2 regions of the Paenibacillus sp. FSL H8-0537 genome follow, and region 1 is predicted to be linked to the other one. Evidence: a T-box and tRNA genes for the amino acid it is inferred to sense, from the RefSeq annotation. Region 1 holds a T-box; the other holds one or more tRNA genes.
What was found. The T-box of region 1 lies ahead of MHB80_RS08495 (valine--tRNA ligase). A T-box ahead of a tRNA ligase gene usually reads a tRNA of that ligase, here a tRNA-Val.

Region 1 (10,072 bases):
AACGATGCAGCACCGGAATATTGAGAGCTTCCGCGGCGCGGCGCTCTACATTATCCTTCGTTAGCGCAGTGGAGTAAACCACCAGCTCCGCACCTTTAATATTTTCCGGCTCATGTCCGATATAGATTTTTGCGCCTTTCGCCGCCAGCTTCTCTGTGAGTTCCTGACGAGCGACATCAGAACCAGTTACAGTATAGCCCTTCTCCAGCATAACGCGGGCGATAGCACTCATCCCGTAACCGCCTATTCCGATGAAATGAACATGTTTTGCTGTATTCAAAGACGGTTCACCAACCTTTTTCAGAATCAGAGTTGTACAATAAGCGGGCGCGAACGTCCGCTATTAAATAAAGCGTTCCGGTCACAACCCCAAGGTCTGTTTCCCCGGTCAAATGCTGCAGCTGCTCAAGCGCTGCTTTCCAGTCAGGCTCCACAATCAGCTCAAAAGCCTCGTCCCCCTGCACAGCACGTACTAGATCAGCCAGCGCCTGCGCATCTTTTTTGTTGCGAAAATCAGGCTCGGTCACAATTAGCGTATCTACTATTGGCAGTATATGCTTCATAACCTCGCGATGATTCTTATTATCCAGCATACCCATCATTAGGATTAAACGATCATAACGATAGGTTGATTTTAATGCGGCAGCAAGCGTCTGTGCTCCCTCAGGATTATGCGCGCCATCGATGAGAATACGCGGGGAATGCGACACCATTTCCAGGCGCCCGGGCCATGCAGCAAGGCGCAGCCCCTCCTCCAGCGCATCATCCTCCACGATAAGAGCCGCATATTGGCGAAGCACCTCAAGGGCCATCACTGCGACCGCTGCATTCGTGCGCTGATGGGCGCCGTTCAGCGTGATCGTCAGTGGATGAATCGGACGGAAAAGCCCATCAAAACGGAACGTTTGCTCATCCTCGCGGACCGAAAGCGCCGTCTCGCTGAACTGCTCGCCTAACAAATACAGCGAGCTTTTGCTGTCGATCGCTTTTTGCCGAATAACTTCGATCACTTCTGGCTGCGTAACCGCACTCACGACGGGAACGCCAGGCTTAATAATGCCTGCCTTTTCCGCCGCTACCTTCTCCAGCGTATCTCCAAGGCGATCCATATGGTCATGCCCGACATTGGTAATGATGGAGAGAACAGGCGTCACAATATTCGTAACGTCCATTCGTCCGCCAAGCCCCGTTTCCCATACGACATAATCGGGATAGGTTACCTTAGCGAAGTACAAGATAGCCAGCGCCGTAGACACCTCGAACATCGTTGGAGAGCCCAGCTCAGTTGCCGCAATTTCCTCAACGATAGGCTTTAGCACATTCGACAGCTCAAGCAGTGTCTGCTCTTCAATATCAGCGTTATTATATTGAAAACGATTCGTAAACTTCGTAATGTATGGCGATGTAAACGTACCTACATCATAACCGCACTTAATGAGCGTGCTCGTCAAAAAAGCACAGGTGGAACCTTTGCCGTTCGTTCCAGCGACATGGATAAACTTCAGTCTGCGATGCGGATTGCCCAGCCGCTCCATCAAGAATAGGGCCCGCTCAAGACCAGGCCTTATTCCGAATGGAATAAGACCATTTATCCAATCTACTGCTTCCTGGTACGACTGCAGCCCGCCGCTTTCCGGCTGGCCTGAGAGCTGATTTGTCATCGTAGAAACGCCTTCTTTCTTCCCGGTGTCTATCCGCGCAAATCCGCGATTCTAGCTTGAACCTTATCGCGTTTGTCCGCATAATCCTTCATTTTGGAGCGTTCCTCTTCAATGACCTTCGCAGGCGCCTTCGCTACAAAGCCCTCATTGCCCAGCTTCTTCTCAATGCGGGTTACTTCGCCGTTCAGCGTCGCAAGCTCCTTCTCAAGTCGGGCGATTTCCTGCGAAATATCAATCAGCCCTGCAAGCGGGAAGTACAGCTCCGCGCCCGTTACAATACCGCTCATCGCCTTATCCGGAGCCAATAAATCAAGACCAGTCTCAAGCTTCGAGGTTCCGCAGAACCGGCGGACAAACTCTTCATTGCGAGTCAGAATTACCGCTTCGGCTTCGCCGCTCGGCTTAATCAACAGCTCGATTTTTTTGCTCATCGGCACGTTTACTTCCGCACGGACATTACGCACGGAACGGATGATATCCATCAGCAGCTCCATTTCCTTCACTGCTTCAGGCGCTTCCAGCGCAGCATCGTACTGCGGCCATTCGGCAAGCGTAATCGTCTCGCCTTCATGCGGCAGATGCTGCCAAATTTCCTCACTGATGTAAGGCATAAACGGATGAATCAGGCGCTGCGTGCGGTCAAGCACATATGCGAGTACCGACTTTGTCGCTTGCTTCGCTTCTTCATCGTTGCCATAGAGGTTAAGCTTCGCAAACTCGATATACCAGTCGCAAAGGTCATCCCAGATGAAATTGTACAGCTGGCGTCCAGTCTCTCCAAACTCGTAGCTGTCCATCAAACGGGTTACTTCGCGAACCGTTTCATTCAGGCGGTGCAAAATCCAGCGATCCGCCGTACCCAGCTTACCGCTTATATCAATGTCGCTCGCTGCGAAGCCTTCCAGATTCATCAGCGCAAAACGCGACGCATTCCAAATTTTATTCGCAAAGTTGCGTGCCTGCTCGACCTTCTCAAAGCGGAAGCGCAAATCCTGCCCCGGTGTGCTGCCTGTCGAAAGCATATAGCGCATCGCATCGGCGCCGTACTGTTCAATGACTTCGAGCGGATTGATGCCGTTGCCAAGCGACTTGGACATTTTGTTGCCGTTCGCATCGCGTACGAGACCGTGAATCAGCACGTCCTTGAACGGCTTTTGCTCCGTAAACTCCAGCGCGGTAAAAATCATCCGGGATACCCAGAAGAAAATAATATCGTAGCCCGTCACCAAAACATTCGTTGGGTAGAAGCGTTTTAAGTCCTCGGTCTGCTCCGGCCAGCCAAGCGTCGAGAACGGCCACAGACCCGAGCTGAACCATGTATCCAAAACATCCTCATCCTGGCGCAGCGCCGTGCCACCACAAGACGAACAGCTCGTTACTTCTTTATGGTCTACATGCATTTCACCACAGGCGTCGCAATACCAGGCCGGAATACGATGTCCCCACCACAGCTGACGGGAAATACACCAGTCGTGTACATTTTCAATCCAGTGCAAATAAATTTTCTCAAAACGATCCGGAACGAATGTTACACCGTCGCTGGATTTTTGCGCTTTAATCGCCTGCTCAGCCAGCGGCTTCATATCAACGAACCATTGCGTCGATAAATACGGCTCAACTACCGCGCCGCTGCGCTCACTGTGGCCCACCTGATGCACGTGATCCTCGATTTGAACGCACACGCCCTGCTCCTGTAAATCCTTCACGAGCTGCTTGCGGCATTCGAAACGATCCAGTCCCGCATAAGGGCCAGCTTCCGCATTCATCTTGCCGGACTCGTCCATAACGATAATTTGCGGCAGATCATGACGAAGGCCTACCTCGAAGTCATTCGGATCATGAGCTGGCGTAATTTTCACAGCCCCGGAGCCAAATTCCTTGTCTACGTATTCGTCGCCAATGATCGGAATTTCGCGTCCAATGAGCGGTAATACGATCATTTGACCAATTAGGTGCTGGTAACGCTCATCTTCAGGATGAACAGCAACCGCGCTATCGCCCAGCATCGTTTCCGGACGCGTTGTCGCAACCGTAATATGCCCTGAGCCGTCCTTCAGCGGATATTGCAAATGGTATAAATGACCGTTCAGCTCTTTATGCTCAACCTCAATATCGGACAAAGCGGTTCTCGCAGCCGGGTCCCAGTTGATGATTTTTTTGCCGCGGTAAATGAGGCCCTTCTTGTACAACTGCACAAATACCTCGCGAACAGCCTTAGACAGCCCCTCGTCAAGCGTGAAGCGTTCGCGCGAATAATCGAGCGACAGCCCCATTTTTGCCCATTGGCCGCGAATCGTCCCCGCGTATTGTTCCTTCCAATCCCATACCTGCTCCAAAAAAGCCTCGCGTCCGAGATCGTAGCGGGATTGTCCTTGCTCGCGCAGCTTCTGCTCCACTTTCGTCTGTGTTGCAATGCCTGCATGGTCCGTTCCCGGCAGCCACAGAGCATCAAAGCCCTGCATCCGCTTAAAGCGAATGAGAATATCCTGCAAGGTGAAATCGAGCGCATGCCCAATGTGCAAAACTCCCGTTACATTCGGCGGGGGAATAACGATCGTATAGGTCTCGGCCTCTGGGCGCTTGCCCGCTTCAAAAAATTTTCCATCCATCCAGAAGTCATACCACTTCATTTCAGCGGCTTTCGGGTCGTAGGTCGTCGGCATCGACGGCGTCGTTTGATTTTCAGACATAAGCTCCATCCTCCACATATCGCATAATGGCATCCATACATAATTTTGAATACAAAAAAACCTTCCGCCCTTATAGCAAAGGACGAAAGGTTAGCTTCCGTGGTACCACCTTTGTTCCGCGCGTCTTGCAGCTGCACGGCACTCAAACAGATAACGGCTGTGGCCGGCTTGAATTAACGAATAGCAATTCGTTTGATTCAAGCAACTCCAGGGCGACTTGTACGAGTAAAATCCTGCGGAACTCTCAGCACTAACGGCTCCGCTCTCTGAAGGCTTGGCTGCGTACTCTTCCCCTTCAACGTCGTTCGTTGACTTTAAGACATATTTATCTAATGATACACTCTTTGTGAGAAAAAGTCAAACAAGGCTGGCACGCTATTCTGGAACTCTTCTCACAATTGCTAGTCCTATTAATCGTTAAACTGCTCCTGCAAACCAAATCCATTTTTCCGCTCAGCATCAGATAAGGAAAGTTCATTATTCCAAAGGGATTTTTGAAGACTTTGCACTTTCAAGCCCAACTCTATATTCCATTCACCTAATGGAACAAATGTATTGTTCGTCAACTGAATAACACCACTATCCTTAATCGGCAGCCTTGCTGTACGACCATTTCTTGTGAATACGATATCTGTTTTGCTGATGCTATAATTCAATTTAAACCCTTCAGAAGTCGCCTTGTACTCAGAGTTATATTTTTTTTATAAGCTTTAGCGACTTCAAATCATAATAAATTTGTACCGCATGCCTGATCCTTTCTTCCTTCCCTGCACTGCTTTGACTTACGGCTGCAAAACTAGTGGATGGTAGTCCTATAATTAAAATAATTGTAATAATAAGCTTGTACATTTTAACCATTTAACCCACCCTATAGTATGTATTTAAATAGAAAAAATATCACTTATTATACCTTTTGAAAAATGAGTTTACAATTAATTCTTAATACATTAACTGATTGAAAGTAATGTAAATGCAAACAACGTTCTTCAGCTGCCTAATATAGGCGCTGAAGAACGTTGTATTTTGATTAGATAAATTAAAGTGAGCTACGGAATATAAAGCAGCTGTCCTTCCTCCACCGTCGACTCATTCAAGCCGTTGTACAGCAAAATCTCCCGCGGGTTCAAGCTGTAGCGCACCGCAATTGAATCAAGCGTCTCATCGCGCTGCACGATGCATACCCGGATTTTACGGAATTCCCGCTCATCGGATTGCTTCAAAAACAAATTGCGCCACTCGATTTCATCGCCTGCGGGCTGCTGCGCCTTCGTCTGCTCCAGCGCATACTCCGCCGCCTCCTGCTCCGCAGCTTGCCGCGCCAATTGCTCGCGCTTGCTCGTTTGCAGCAGCGTCACAAGCCCCACGCCTGATGCAGGGGATACCGCTGCTTCCGGCGCCTTGCTGCCAAATGCTATTCGCATCTCCTGCTTCTCTGGCTCTGCTTGCGGCTCCGCACTTGCTTCCTCCGCCTCCTGCCACTGGCTTAAACGCTCCTGCTCGCTATCCTGCCACGGAGATGCATCGTAGCTGCTCTGCTCTGCCGCCGCCGGGATGTAAGGCTCCTCTGACTGTTGCGGTTGTCCCCCCGGACTCCAGCCAAAGTCCTCCGCTTGCTGATAGGCAGAAGTTCCCTGCTGCCTCTCCTGCGCGATGCCATGACCCAGCCCAGTTACGGCTGGCTGCTGCGCATAAGCAGGCGGCGAACTAAAATTTGCGTTAAAGCTCGGCTGCGACCCAGAATGCTCCTGCTCCTGAAACCACTCGGCTGCCGACCAGCCTGCATCACGCGGCGAAGGCGAAATCGTAACCCCAGCCTCCGGCCCTTCTGCTTCCTCGCGTTCATCTGCCTCTTCATACACCCGCTCATTATAAGCATTGTAAGCTTCAATCTCGGAATCAGACTCATCGAAAGCTGGAGCCCCATTAAACGCCTGAGCTTCTTCCTGCTCTACCCTGATAGGCAATTGCCCTTCCTGCCTTGCAAAATAAGGCTCTGCTTGCGGTCCCAAAGCAGCCTGGGCAGCCTCAGCAGCAGCAAAGGGTTCGCCACCACTCCGCCGAAGCTCCTCTTCGAGCGAAGCCTGACTCGTATCTACACGATCATGGACGACGGTGAATGGCTCCTCGCGCCACGCTTCCTCCGGCTCCTGCTGCGGCTCCACGAGAATACCGCGAAGCGACAACACTCCGGTAATGTTAAGCGTTCTCGATGATAGCAAATCGACGTCGAAATTATCAATTTCCACCGTCACATCGTCCAGCCGTGAAATCCGGTTGAGCGGCATTGTAATTTCGACGGGGATGAAATGCTCCAGTGCCTGAAGCGGGGCGGCTTCATTCGTACTGCGATATACTCCGCTTAGCAGCAGCTGGCCTTTTAATACTGCGTGCTCCCCCTGCTCAACAACCTGAATGCGAGGCACAAGCTCAATTTCTTCCAGCTCATCGATATCGGCAACTTCATCCGACAGATGCACGCGTTCATACACGTCAAAGCGCAAGCCTTTCGTTTGATCCGTCACGCTCAAGTCCTCCCTCCCTATACTGACCCATTTAGACAATGCTTGGGCTAAAAATGCTACTCTCACTAATTATCTATATGGGCTAATGGGGGAGAGCATGACTATCTTTTGCAGCAGCTACAATTTAGCTCGCAATTCAGCAAGCCAATCGGGCTCCGGGGCTGCAACTTCCACAGGCAAATCCGTCCACGGATGGGCAAAAAGAAGTCGCTCGCCATGCAGCGCCTGCGTCTTCAGCAGCTGCACAGAGCCTCCATAAAGCGCATCGCCAAGCAGCGGGTGGCCCAAGTGGCTCATATGGACGCGAATTTGATGCGTTCGTCCCGTCTCCAGCTGCAAATGGACAAGCGTAGCCGCTGCATAGTTTTCGGCCGCTTCATAGTGGGTTACAGCGGAATCGCCGCCCGGCGCAACACGCCGTCTGGAGCGATGATGGCGGTCCTTGCCAATCGGAGCATCAACGGTGCCCGCGGCCGGGCGCAGCCGCCCTTGAACAAACGCAATATAGCGGCGGTCGATCGCCTTGCGGCGCATCGCTTCGTCCAGCTTCCACTGGGCGAAATCATTTTTGGAATAAAGCACGGGACCCGATGTATCATCATCGAGACGGTGGATGTGGCGGACAGGCAGCGGATCTCCCTGCAGCAGCATATGGCGCGCCGCCGCTTCATCCAGCGTTCCCGCCTGATTGGCGCCTGTGCCATGCACAGCCATACCTGCCTCCTTATAAAGCACGAGACAAAAGTCATCCTCGAAAAGAACAACAGGACGGGCACTGCCTTGCGACAGCTTCGCTTGACGATACAATGGATCGCTAAGCAGATCGGCCGCGGGAAACGCGAGCAACCGAATATGCTGCCCATCAAAACGGATGCCACCGATGGAGAACAGCCGATTAATCCATTTTTCTGGAAAAAGAGAACGGGCCAGCAGCCACTGCCGCACTTGATGCGGATGACTGCCGGCCTCTAATGTTCCGGTGCGTTCTCCAGGTTTCCCGTCGTTATTTGGTGCAGACCATGAGCCTTCTGACAGCTCCTGCCAATCCAGCTCAAGCCACTCCCCCGCCCGCTTATAGTGAAGCATTGGCATGGAATGAAACCTCCTATTTTCGAATGCAATCGCCTAGATGGCTGCTTGCTAGAACTACAATCTGCTCAAAGCAGCCGCGTTGGCAGCAATCGTTGCATCAATATCTTCATCGGTATGGACAGCCGATACGAACATGCCTTCAAACTGCGATGGAGCGACGCTCACCCCAAGCTCCAGCATAGCGGCAAAATACGCCTTGAAGCGCTCTAAATCTGCTGTTTTGGCTGTATCATAATTGATGACATGCGTTTCGGTGAAAAACGGGCATACCATCGAGCCGACACGATTGATCGTCGAAGCAATACCAGCCGCCTTCGCATTCGCTTCGAAGCCGCGCTGTAAGCGGACCGCTTGGCGCTCAAGCAGCTCATATGTCTCTGGCGTCAGCAGCTTGAGCGTCGTATAACCAGCAGCCATCGCCAGCGGATTGCCTGACAGCGTGCCCGCCTGATAAATCGGACCACTCGGCGCCATAAGCTCCATCAGATCGCGTCTGCCGCCATAAGCGCCGACCGGCAATCCGCCCCCGATCACCTTGCCAAAGCATGTGATATCTGGCTTAATGCCATACAAACCTTGCGCACTGCTGTAGTGAACGCGGAAACCGGTCATTACTTCATCAAAAATAAGCAGGCTGCCGTATTGCTCCGTTATATCGCGCAGGCCTTGCAGAAATCCCGGAAGCGGCGGGACTACGCCCATGTTGCCGGCAATCGGCTCGACGATGACGCAGGCAATTTCCTCGCCGTATTTTTCAAATACGAGCTTCATCGACTCGATATCATTGTATGGCACGGTAATCGTCTGCGAGGCAATGCTTTCTGGAACGCCAGGACTATCGGGCAAGCCAAGCGTCGCCACACCGGAACCCGCTTTAATGAGCAAGCTGTCGGCATGACCGTGATAAGAGCCTTCAAATTTGACGATTTTGCTGCGCTTCGTAAACCCGCGTGCGAGACGCAAAGCGCTCATCGTCGCTTCTGTGCCAGAATTGACCATTCGGACCACCTCAACCGAAGGCACGCGCTCGCACACCAGCTCCGCCATAAGCGTCTCCAGTTCTGTTGGCGCTCCAAAGCTGGTGCCTTTTTCTGCGGTACGCTTGATCGCTTCAACGACTTCAGGATGCGCATGACCCATAATGAGCGGTCCCCATGAAGCGACATAATCGATATAGCTGTTGCCGTCGATATCAAATACGCGGCTGCCTTGACCGCGCTCCATATAAACCGGGTTCAATCCTACGGATTTAAAAGCGCGAACCGGACTGTTCACACCGCCAGGAATGACTTGCTTGGCCCTTGCGAATGCCTCGCGTGAGCGTGTATCACTTCTGCCTGTAGATGAATGATTCATCGACTATTCAGCCCCTTTCAACCAACGTGCCGCATCCTTCGCATGGTACGTAATCAAAATGTCCGCACCCGCGCGCTTCATTCCGGTCAGCGTCTCCAATACGACGGCGCGCTCGTCAATCCATCCATTTGCCGCTGCCGCTTTTACCATCGCATATTCGCCGCTCACATTGTACGCCGCCACCGGCAGGTCAAAATGCTCCTTCAGCAGGCGAATAACGTCCATATATGCAAGCGCTGGCTTAACCATCAGCATATCCGCGCCTTCAATGACGTCGGACTCCGCTTCCCGCAGCGCCTCGCGCGCATTGGCAGGGTCCATCTGATACGTCTTGCGGTCGCCGAATTGCGGTGTTGAATGCGCCGCTTCACGGAACGGACCATAAAAAGCAGAAGCATACTTGACCGAGTAAGACAAAATCGGAATATGTGTAAAGCCCGCTTCGTCTAAACCTTCGCGAATAGCGCCCACGAAGCCGTCCATCATGTTGGATGGAGCGATCATATCCGCGCCTGCCTCAGCTTGGGAAACTGCTGTACGAACGAGCTGTGTCAGCGAAGCATCATTATCAACCTCTGCGTTGCCTGTACGCTCATGTACATGGATTAGGCCACAATGACCGTGATCTGTAAATTGACAAAGGCAAGTATCCGCTATAACGAGAAGCTCTGGCACCCAGCCCTTTACCGCACGGATTGCCTCTTGCACAATACCATCAGGAGCAAATGCGGAGGTGCCTTCGCTATCTTTG
Region 2 (10,072 bases), 1.7 Mb from region 1:
TATACGGGCTGACGCCTGCCCGGTGCTGGAAGGTTAAGGGGAGCGGTTAGGAGCAATCCGAAGCTGTGAACCGAAGCCCCAGTAAACGGCGGCCGTAACTATAACGGTCCTAAGGTAGCGAAATTCCTTGTCAGGTAAATTCTGACCCGCACGAATGGCGTAACGACTTGGGCGCTGTCTCAACGAGAGATCCGGTGAAATTTTAATACCTGTGAAGATGCAGGTTACCCGCGACAAGACGGAAAGACCCCATGGAGCTTTACTGTAACTTGATATTGAACTTTGGTACGATCTGTACAGGATAGGTGGGAGCCATTGAAGCATGAGCGCCAGCTTGTGTGAAGGCGACGTTGGGATACCACCCTGATCGTATCGGAGTTCTAACCTAGGACCATGAAACTGGTTCGGGGACCGTGTCAGGTGGACAGTTTGACTGGGGCGGTCGCCTCCTAAAATGTAACGGAGGCGCCCAAAGGTTCCCTCAGAATGGTTGGAAATCATTCGGAGAGTGCAAAGGCATAAGGGAGCTTGACTGCGAGACCTACAAGTCGAGCAGGGACGAAAGTCGGGCTTAGTGATCCGGTGGTACCGAATGGAAGGGCCATCGCTCAACGGATAAAAGCTACCCTGGGGATAACAGGCTTATCTCCCCCAAGAGTCCACATCGACGGGGAGGTTTGGCACCTCGATGTCGGCTCATCGCATCCTGGGGCTGAAGTAGGTCCCAAGGGTTGGGCTGTTCGCCCATTAAAGCGGTACGCGAGCTGGGTTCAGAACGTCGTGAGACAGTTCGGTCCCTATCTGTCGCGGGCGCAGGAAATTTGAGAGGAGCTGTCCTTAGTACGAGAGGACCGGGATGGACGTACCGCTGGTGTACCAGTTGTTCCGCCAGGAGCACCGCTGGGTAGCCAAGTACGGACGGGATAAGCGCTGAAAGCATCTAAGCGCGAAGCCCCCCTCAAGATGAGATTTCCCAATTTAGTAAGACCCCTTGAAGACGACGAGGTTGATAGGTTCGGGGTGGAAGCGCAGCAATGCGTGCAGCTGACGAATACTAATCGGTCGAGGGCTTATCCTAAACAACACGCTAAATGTTTCAATATTTGGCTTTCGCATCCAGTTTTCAACGTGCAATTCACGTTGATATTGCAGTACATCCCGAGGTCTGCAATGTAAGTAATCGGGAAAATGTGGCGGTGTAGCTCAGCTGGCTAGAGCGTACGGTTCATACCCGTGAGGTCGGGGGTTCGATCCCCTTCGCCGCTACCATATTTTCGGAGGCTTAGCTCAGCTGGGAGAGCATCTGCCTTACAAGCAGAGGGTCGGGGGTTCGATCCCCTCAGCCTCCACCATATATGTTTTACAATGACGCGGGGTGGAGCAGCCCGGTAGCTCGTCGGGCTCATAACCCGAAGGCCGCAGGTTCAAATCCTGCCCCCGCAACCAATTTTAAGCAATAATTTATGGAGCTGTGGTGTAGAGGCCTAACATGCCTGCCTGTCACGCAGGAGACCGCGAGTTCGAATCTCGTCAGCTCCGCCATTTTCTTTTCGTTATACGGCTCGGTAGCTCAGTCGGTAGAGCAGAGGACTGAAAATCCTCGTGTCGGCGGTTCGATTCCGTCCCGAGCCACCATTTTTATGGAGGGCTAGCGAAGTGGCTAAACGCGGCAGACTGTAAATCTGTTCCTTCGGGTTCGGTGGTTCGAATCCATCGCCCTCCACCATTTCTTTTACATCGAGAGTCATTAGCTCAGCTGGTAGAGCACCTGACTTTTAATCAGGGTGTCGTAGGTTCGAATCCTACATGACTCACCATTTTTTAAAAAGCCAATTTGCAGAAAATAATCTGCGAATTTTTTTGTTTATATGTAAATTTAAAAGCTCGGTATTGGTGTAATCACTAATACCGAGCTTTTTTGTATGCTTTTTTATTAGGAGCGAAGCTTTAATTCGGCTAGCAGTTCAGTTAATGAAGCGTCGAGACGAAGCTTTAATTCGTCATTTAGCTCGAATCCAGCTGCCCCACCATCCAATTGTACACGAGCAATTTGAGAATCTACCGCATAAACGCCGCTGGAAAAATGCTTGGCACCCATGGAAGCAAGTACAGGCTTCAGGGAGTAATCAATAGACAACAGATGGGCCAGAGAGCCTCCAATGAAAAAGGGCGTAATAATTTTTCCTTCTAAACCTTTTTGGGGCAATAGATCGAGGAATGTTTTAAGAACACCAGTGAAAGAGGCTTTGTAGACTGGACTTGCAATAATAACGGCCCCAGCGCCTTCTACTAATGCTGTTGCTTCCACAATGGCAGGGCTGTCGAAACGGGCGTTAATTAGATCTTCCGCTGGCAAAGAAGCGACAGTAATATGGCTGAGTGTTATATTTTGGCTAATGAGCTGCTGCTCGATATATTGAGTAATGCCGGTTAAACGGGAACCAGGATTCGGGCTGCCCGAAATGATGACAATCGTTGACATGATAATCGCTCCTTATTGTATGTATATTTATTCCGATAAGTTAACTTTGTTTAATCTTAACATTCCAATCTTTTCGGCGTCAATGACATTTATGGAAAGTGTTCATGATTTTTAGCTCATTAGGGAACAATAGGCGGAAACAAGCTGATTAGCGATGCAAAGGGGTCCGTCTATGATGATGTATGGGTTGGCGGCTTTTATAAGTTTGGCTATTGTGAGTGTAATGGTTCCCATTGTGAGAAGGTTCGCTTTGCAATACGGTATTATGGATCGGCCGAATGCGCGAAAAATTCATCGGCAGCCGATTCCCTTGCTTGGAGGGATAGCGATCTATGTGGCATGCACCGTTACGATTATTGCTTTTCAGGGGATGACATCGTTAAGCTGGACGATTGCAGCTGGTGGCGCGGTGCTTGTCACCGTTGGATTATTAGATGATAAAGCCAAAGCGGAGGGAAGAGATTTTCCTGTCTGGCCTAGAGTGCTTGTTTATGGCGCGGTGTCCACGCTCCCGCTCTGGTTCCATATTCAAATAACAGGGGTGACGAACCCTGCTTCGGGCCTGTTCTTTTTTCTCCCGCATTGGGTAGCTTGGCTCGGGACGTCGATCTGGATATTCGCACTTATCAACATGATTAATTTCATGGATGGGGTGGATGGATTGGCATCTGGAGTATGTGTTTTATCGGCGGTCACGCTGTTCATTACTGCCTTGGTCAAAGGGCAGGCTGAAACGGCGATTTTAGCTGCTATTGTAGGAGGGGCGTGCCTGGGCTTTCTCGTGTTTAATTTTTATCCGGCCAGAATTTTTATGGGGGATGCAGGAGCTACGTTTCTTGGTTATACGCTCGCTGTTGTGGCCGTGGACGGTGCATTTAAGAAAGCAACCTTCATTACAGTGCTTGTGCCGCTGCTGGCGCTGGGCTTGCCTATTATGGATACTTCCATCGTCATGCTGCGGCGGCTCGTCCGTGGCAAAGGACTGCATCATGCGGACAAGCTGCATACCCATCATGCGCTGATGAAGTGGGGATTGAACCAGGTGCAAACCGTATCCTTTCTATATTTAATTGCTGCGTTGTTCTCCATGCTGTCGATCATTCTTTTGTTGGTCATGGGCTGAAATACCTGCCCCAATATGTTACAATGACGAGAAAAAGCGTTCATTCGTGAGGCTTGCGATAGGAGATAGCAGAAAATGAGCACGACAGAATGGTTGAAACCGCTGGAGCGCATTTTGGACTGTCCAGTTCGTCTATTTAAAATGCAAATGTCCGAATGGAATGATATAGCAGATAAAAATCACTACCTGCAGGCAGGGGAGCCAGGACGCGGCTCCGCCTTGGAAGGACAACGTGTCCAGCGCGAGGATAAAATGTGGGTGGCCGTCCGAGCAGTGGAGCATGAAATAGAGGTTTTAGAAATAGAGGGCAGCCGCTTTGAGGCGAGTACGCTGGATTTATTGAGCTTTATGCTGCGCTGGAATGAAACGATGCCAATGCATGATAAGGCGGCCGGCAAGCTGACGGAAAGCGAGAAAACAGCCCGCAGTATTGGCGAGTGGATTCAGGAGCAGTTCGAATCAGGCGAGCCGGGGCAATCGATGCCGGATCACTTGACCGCGGGCGGCAAACTGTTTGCCGATATGATTCCTTTTTTATTAGTAACGGAATATTCGAATACCAAGCAAGCGGCGTATGTGGAGTTGGAGAAGCTGCTGCGTTCCTTTCTCGCCGAGGAAATTTTATTAATACCGCTGCGGGAGCAGGAATGGCTCATTTGGGGTCCGGTATCGCTGCTTAAGGAAGCGGATTCGGAGTTGTATGATGACGACGATGAAGAATCGGTGGAGGATAACTTGGCTTCCATCTGTCTGGGGCTGCATGAGATGCTTGCCAGTGAGTGGATCGGTGAATGCCATCTGGCGGTCTCGCATCCGATCAGACCGGCGAAAGGCATTGTAGAAACGACGGCTGCGCTGCGCGAAACGATAAATTTGGGACGAAAATTCCATGTTGGCAGCAATATTCATTTTCCGTGGAATTTGCAGCTGGAGCGTCTGCTGAATAGCATACCAGAGAGCCAACGGGCCCGATATTTGGAGCAATCACTAAAGCGTACAGAGCTTTTCGTAGAGGCAGAAATGCTTGCAACACTGGAAACATTCTTCTCATTAGACTGTAATGTAAGCGAAACCGCGAAGAAGCTTTATATCCACCGCAATACGTTATTATATCGTCTGGACAAGCTAAAACAGGAGACGGGGCTTGATGTTCGACAATTTCGTGACGCCGTCTTAGTCAAAATTATATTGCTATTGTACAAAGTTACGAAAAGACATTAGTTTTTTTGTAAAGTTTGTGCATAGTCATCTGAGGGCATGTGGGATAAGATAGGTTTATAAGAAAATTTCTTTTAGGGGGAAATTCACATGGCAGGCGTACGTTTAGAAGGCATTTACAAAAAATATCCGGGAACTGATAAAGCATCGGTAACTGACGTTAACTTAGATATCAAGGACAAAGAATTTCTAGTGCTTGTAGGTCCATCCGGCTGTGGTAAATCGACAACTCTTCGTATGATCGCAGGTCTTGAAGAAATTTCCGAAGGTAAATTGTTTATTGGTGAGCGTCTTGTCAATGACGTAGCTCCTAAAGATCGTGATATCGCGATGGTATTCCAATCTTACGCTCTTTACCCGCATATGAACGTATACCAAAACATGGCTTTTGGTTTGAAACTTCGTAAATTCAAAAAAGCAGACATCGACAAACGTGTTCGTGAAGCTGCTAAAATTCTAGATATCGAGCATTTGCTTGACCGTAAACCGAAAGCTCTTTCCGGTGGTCAGCGTCAACGTGTCGCTCTTGGTCGTGCGATCGTTCGTGAGCCGCAAGTATTCTTGATGGATGAGCCGCTTTCCAACTTGGATGCGAAGCTTCGTGGTCAAATGCGTGCTGAAATTTCCAAGCTGACTAAACGTCTTGAAACAACAACAATCTATGTAACGCATGACCAAATCGAAGCAATGACGATGGGTGATCGTATTGTTGTTATGAAAGATGGCTTTATTCAACAAACAGCTTCTCCGGAAGTTCTTTATAACCACCCCGTTAACATTTTCGTTGCTGGCTTCATCGGTGCTCCTTCCATGAACTTCATTAGAGGGGCAGTTACGGAGCAAGGCGGTACTGTTCGTTTCAAAGCTACTGGCGTAGATGTAGTTGTACCTGAGGGTAAAGCGGCTACACTTCGTTCCAGAGGCTACATTGGCAAAGATGTAATCTTGGGTATTCGTCCAGAGGATCTTCATGAAGAGCCTGTGTTTATGGAAGCTTCGCCTAACACGATCGTTAGCGCTACGATCGAAGTTGCAGAGAACCTGGGTCACGAAATGTACCTGTACCTGAACGGTATTGGCACAGACACAGTTATCGCACGTGTAGACGGACGTTCCGCTCTGCGTGATGGCCTGACCGTTAAACTTGCTTTGGACATGAACAAAGTTCACCTGTTCGATACAGAGTCCGAGCTTAACATTTTCGAAAACTAATTGCTAAAGCCATTATAGATTTCATAAAAGAGCTGTTGGATTCGTCCAACAGCTTTTTGTTATTCCACTGAGGATAAATTGGCGAAGAGTATCATTCATTTGAGCGTCAGAAAGCGGGAAGACGTTGCTTTCGGCGCTTTTTTCCTATACGATGAAGTCATTGGTAATTAGCTTACATACGCTGTTGTGATATAAGGAGGCCATGCTATGCCTAAAAAAGTGAAAGTATCAGAATTAGTGCAGCATTTTTCGTTGGAAATCATATCGGGTGAAGAAGGCTTAAAGCGTGCTATTACGGTTGATGACCTCTATCGTCCTGGGCTTGAAATGGCCGGATATTTTGATTATTTTCCGAGTGAGCGAGTTCAGCTGTTAGGAAAAACGGAAATTACGTTCCTCAGCACGTTGACGTCAGAGGAGCGTAGACTGCGGATGGAGCGTCTGTGCCATTCAGACACGCCTTGTATTATTTTGACCCGCGGACTGGAACCGCCCGATGAGCTGATAGCTTATTCGAATAAAACGAAAATTCCCGTGCTTGGCAGTCATGTGGCAACTACAATTTTGACCAGCCGGATTACAGATTTTCTAGAGAAAAAGCTTGCGCCTACCGCGACTATTCATGGTGTTCTGGTAGATATCTACGGGGTGGGCATGCTCATAACGGGCGGCAGCGGCATCGGTAAGAGCGAGACGGCGCTTGAGCTTGTAAAGCGCGGACATCGGCTTGTTGCCGATGATGCAGTTGAAATCAGACAAACGTCTGACAGCCAGCTGCACGGGACAGCTCCGGAATTAATCCGTCATTTACTGGAAATTCGCGGCTTAGGCATTATTAATGTCATGACGCTGTTCGGCGCGGGTGCCGTACGTACACAGAAGCGGATTGCATTAGTCATCAGACTTGAGAATTGGCAGCAGGACAAACAATATGACCGTCTGGGTCTAGATGAAGAGAAGACGCGTATCATTGATACAGATGTTCCACTTGTAACTGTTCCTGTAAGACCAGGGCGTAACCTTGCGGTTATTATTGAGGTTGCGGCTATGAACTTCAGGCTGAAGCGGATGGGCTATAACGCTGCGCTGCAGTTCACTAATAAGCTGACCGAAACTATTGCCGAAGATGCGGATGATTACGATTGATATGAAGGAGCTAATAAAAGATGCTTACATCGCTAATTGACCCGATTGCTTTTTCGCTGGGTCCCCTAACTGTTCGTTGGTATGGCATTATTCTCGGCACAGCTGCCCTGGTAGGCTTGCTGCTGGCGATACAAGAGGGCAAACGCTTTGGCATTAAGCCGGATTTCTTTATGGATATGCTGCTGCTTGGCGTTCCATCCGCTGTTATCTGTGCTCGCATATATTATGTTGCCTTCAAATGGGAAGATTATAAGGAGAACCCGCTCGATGTGTTTAAAATTTGGGAGGGTGGCATAGCCATTTACGGTGCGTTGATCGGTGCCTTCCTATGCGGATTCTTCTATTTCCGTTATAAGGGCTACAGTTTCTTGAGACTCGCCGATGTGTGCGTGCCAGGCTTGCTTGCCGGTCAAATGATTGGCCGTTGGGGCAATTTCATGAACCAGGAGGCATATGGCGGTCCCGTAGAGGAAAGCTTCCTGCGTGATACGCTTCACCTGCCTTCCTTTATTGTGAATCAAATGAATGTGAATGGCGTCTTCCATCACCCGGCCTTTTTGTACGAATCGCTGTGGAGTCTTGTAGGTATCATTCTGCTTTGCGTATTGCGTCGTCAACGCTTCCTGCGTGCGGGTGAATTGCTAGCCAGCTATTTCATCTGGTATTCCCTCGGACGCTTCTACATTGAGATGGTGCGTACGGACAGCTTGGCCTTCCATGGCCCAGCGTGGCTGGTAAACCTTGTGGACGCTCTTTGGTCGCCGATGACGATTTTGTTCCAGCCGGGCTATTTGGACCCGTCTTATGGCAACCTGAGGATTTCACAGCTGCTTGCGCTGCTGCTTATTGTTGGAGCCATCGCTTTTATCGTGATTCGCCGCAAAACAGGAGCTGCCAAAGAGCATTATTCCGATCCTATCGTCTCCACGAAGGTGGAGCATGCGGCTATTGCAACGGATGATGCTCCAAAAGCATAAAGGTAAAAGTTAAATTCAGATGAGACGAGCTATTGCCTTCTCGAAGGCAATAGCCGTTATGTTTTTGTAAAGCTTTTTGAAAGGCTTATAGAGAAGCATTAAAGTGGATTTAGGAGGAGACAGATGTGCTAGGTAACATAAAAACGATGCTGTTTGATTTGGATGGTACTATTATTGATACGAATGAACTGATTATCCGCTCGTTTCTGGATGCGCTGAAAGGTGTCGTTCCGGCGGATTTCAACAGAGAGCATATTATTCCAAGCATGGGACAGCCTTTAACGATGCAAATGCAGCAGTTTTCTGGACTTGAGGATGTAACGCATCTGGTAGCGGCTTATCGCGAAGTAAACCTTCGTCTGCACGATGAATACGTGAAGCCTTTCGACTATGTGGTAGAGGTTATAAAAAATTTGCATGAACAGGGCATTCAGATCGGCATTGTAACGACGAAAATGCGTCTGACGACAGAGCGCGGCTTGAAATATGTTGGCTTGAGCGACTATATCGACACGGTTGTGACCATTGATGATGTCACACATCCGAAGCCGCATCCAGAGCCTGTCAGCATGGCGATTGCTGCGCTTGGTGCAGATCCGGCGACGACATTGATGCTGGGCGACAGCTCCGTCGATATTTTATCCGCTGAGGCGGCTGGTGCTTTGTCCGTTGGTGTAGCCTGGTCGATGAAGGGGGCACAGCTGCTTAGAGATTCTGGCGCTCAGTATGTCATTGATGATATGCGGGAGCTGTACGCTTTCGCAGGATTGGAGCGGAGATAAATTGCGTAATGTCGAACGTTATCCGGTAGAGGGTCCTAATGCGCTCTGGCAGGTCTATCGCACGGTCAGCAGCTTCAAGGCGGTTCGTAATTTCATATTCATTCAGCTGGCCCGTTATTGTCCGATTTTGCCGGTCAAAAATATGATCTATCGCCGTGTGCTTGGCATGAAGGTTGGTCAGCATACCGCTTTCGCGCTGATGGTGATGGTGGATGTTTTTTTCCCGGAACGGATTGAGGTTGGGGATAATACGATTATCGGATACAACACGACGATTCTTACGCATGAGTATTTAATTCGCGAATACCGGCTTGGCGATGTAAAAATAGGGGCAAACGTAATGATTGGTGCAAACACGACGATTTTGCCGGGTGTTACGATTGGTGATCATGCGGTGGTAGCCGCTGGCTCAGTCGTGTACAAGGATGTTCCAGCCCATGCTTTCGTTGGCGGGAACCCAATTCGGGAAATTGGAAAAGGGAGCCGCCCAGAGGATCACAGCTAAATCTGCTAATTCTAACATGAATAAAGCTGATGGTCTATCGAGCATCAGCTTTATTCATGTTCATGGAAGCACCTATTGTATTAGTAGCGGCTTTCCTCAACCTTGGCATCTTCATTATAAATCGTAATTTTCGGGAAAGCTCTAATCTTGACGGAGCAGAAGCTTCATGTTACCATAACGTCTAGGTACTTTATTTTGGCAGATCGCTAATATGGCAACGCGTTAACATACTAAAGTAAATTGTGGGTGAAAATAGATGTCTAAACCAAAAGTATTTGAGAAACCGATTGGTGTTAAAGATTATCTTCCGGAGGCTGTTGCAAAGCTGCGCCGAATTGAGCATGCGGCTCTTGCCTGTATGCAGGGCTGGGGCTATGAGCAGATCATTACGCCAACTATGGAATATTACGACACCGTAGGGGTAGCAAGCTCTACCTCTGACCAAAAGCTGTTTAAGCTGCTCAACAACCGTGGAACAACGCTTGTACTGCGTTCGGATATGACAGCACCTATTGCGCGTGTAGTATCCTCGCTATTAAAGGAGTCCCCATTCCCGCTGCGACTGTCGTACCATGCGAATGTGTACCGTGCAATTGAAGAGGAAGCGGGCCGGGAAGCCGAGTTTTT

Region 2: it has a tRNA-Val gene. The T-box ahead of MHB80_RS08495 (valine--tRNA ligase) is inferred to sense a tRNA for this amino acid. The anticodon was not compared.

Annotation. Positions count from the first base shown of each region.
Region 1 is NZ_CP150290.1:2,017,100-2,027,171, reverse strand. Features, by position in the region: gene murC (UDP-N-acetylmuramate--L-alanine ligase) at 1-280, opposite strand, end outside; gene MHB80_RS08500 (folylpolyglutamate synthase/dihydrofolate synthase family protein) at 288-1,661, opposite strand; gene MHB80_RS08495 (valine--tRNA ligase) at 1,691-4,351, opposite strand; T-box leader at 4,427-4,659, opposite strand; gene MHB80_RS08490 (hypothetical protein) at 4,762-5,007, opposite strand; gene MHB80_RS08485 (LysM peptidoglycan-binding domain-containing protein) at 5,398-6,873, opposite strand; gene MHB80_RS08480 (RluA family pseudouridine synthase) at 6,991-7,965, opposite strand; gene hemL (glutamate-1-semialdehyde 2,1-aminomutase) at 8,020-9,321, opposite strand; gene hemB (porphobilinogen synthase) at 9,325-10,072, opposite strand, start outside.
Region 2 is NZ_CP150290.1:297,501-307,572, forward strand. Features, by position in the region: rRNA gene MHB80_RS01285 (23S ribosomal RNA) at 1-1,078, shown strand, start outside; tRNA gene MHB80_RS01290 (tRNA-Met) at 1,193-1,269, shown strand; tRNA gene MHB80_RS01295 (tRNA-Val) at 1,277-1,352, shown strand; tRNA gene MHB80_RS01300 (tRNA-Met) at 1,370-1,446, shown strand; tRNA gene MHB80_RS01305 (tRNA-Asp) at 1,466-1,542, shown strand; tRNA gene MHB80_RS01310 (tRNA-Phe) at 1,560-1,635, shown strand; tRNA gene MHB80_RS01315 (tRNA-Tyr) at 1,643-1,726, shown strand; tRNA gene MHB80_RS01320 (tRNA-Lys) at 1,742-1,817, shown strand; gene ssuE (NADPH-dependent FMN reductase) at 1,934-2,482, opposite strand; gene MHB80_RS01330 (MraY family glycosyltransferase) at 2,655-3,605, shown strand; gene MHB80_RS01335 (helix-turn-helix domain-containing protein) at 3,681-4,826, shown strand; gene MHB80_RS01340 (ABC transporter ATP-binding protein) at 4,914-6,035, shown strand; gene hprK (HPr(Ser) kinase/phosphatase) at 6,243-7,181, shown strand; gene lgt (prolipoprotein diacylglyceryl transferase) at 7,202-8,158, shown strand; gene ppaX (pyrophosphatase PpaX) at 8,284-8,940, shown strand; gene MHB80_RS01360 (acyltransferase) at 8,942-9,445, shown strand; gene MHB80_RS01365 (ATP phosphoribosyltransferase regulatory subunit) at 9,702-10,072, shown strand, end outside.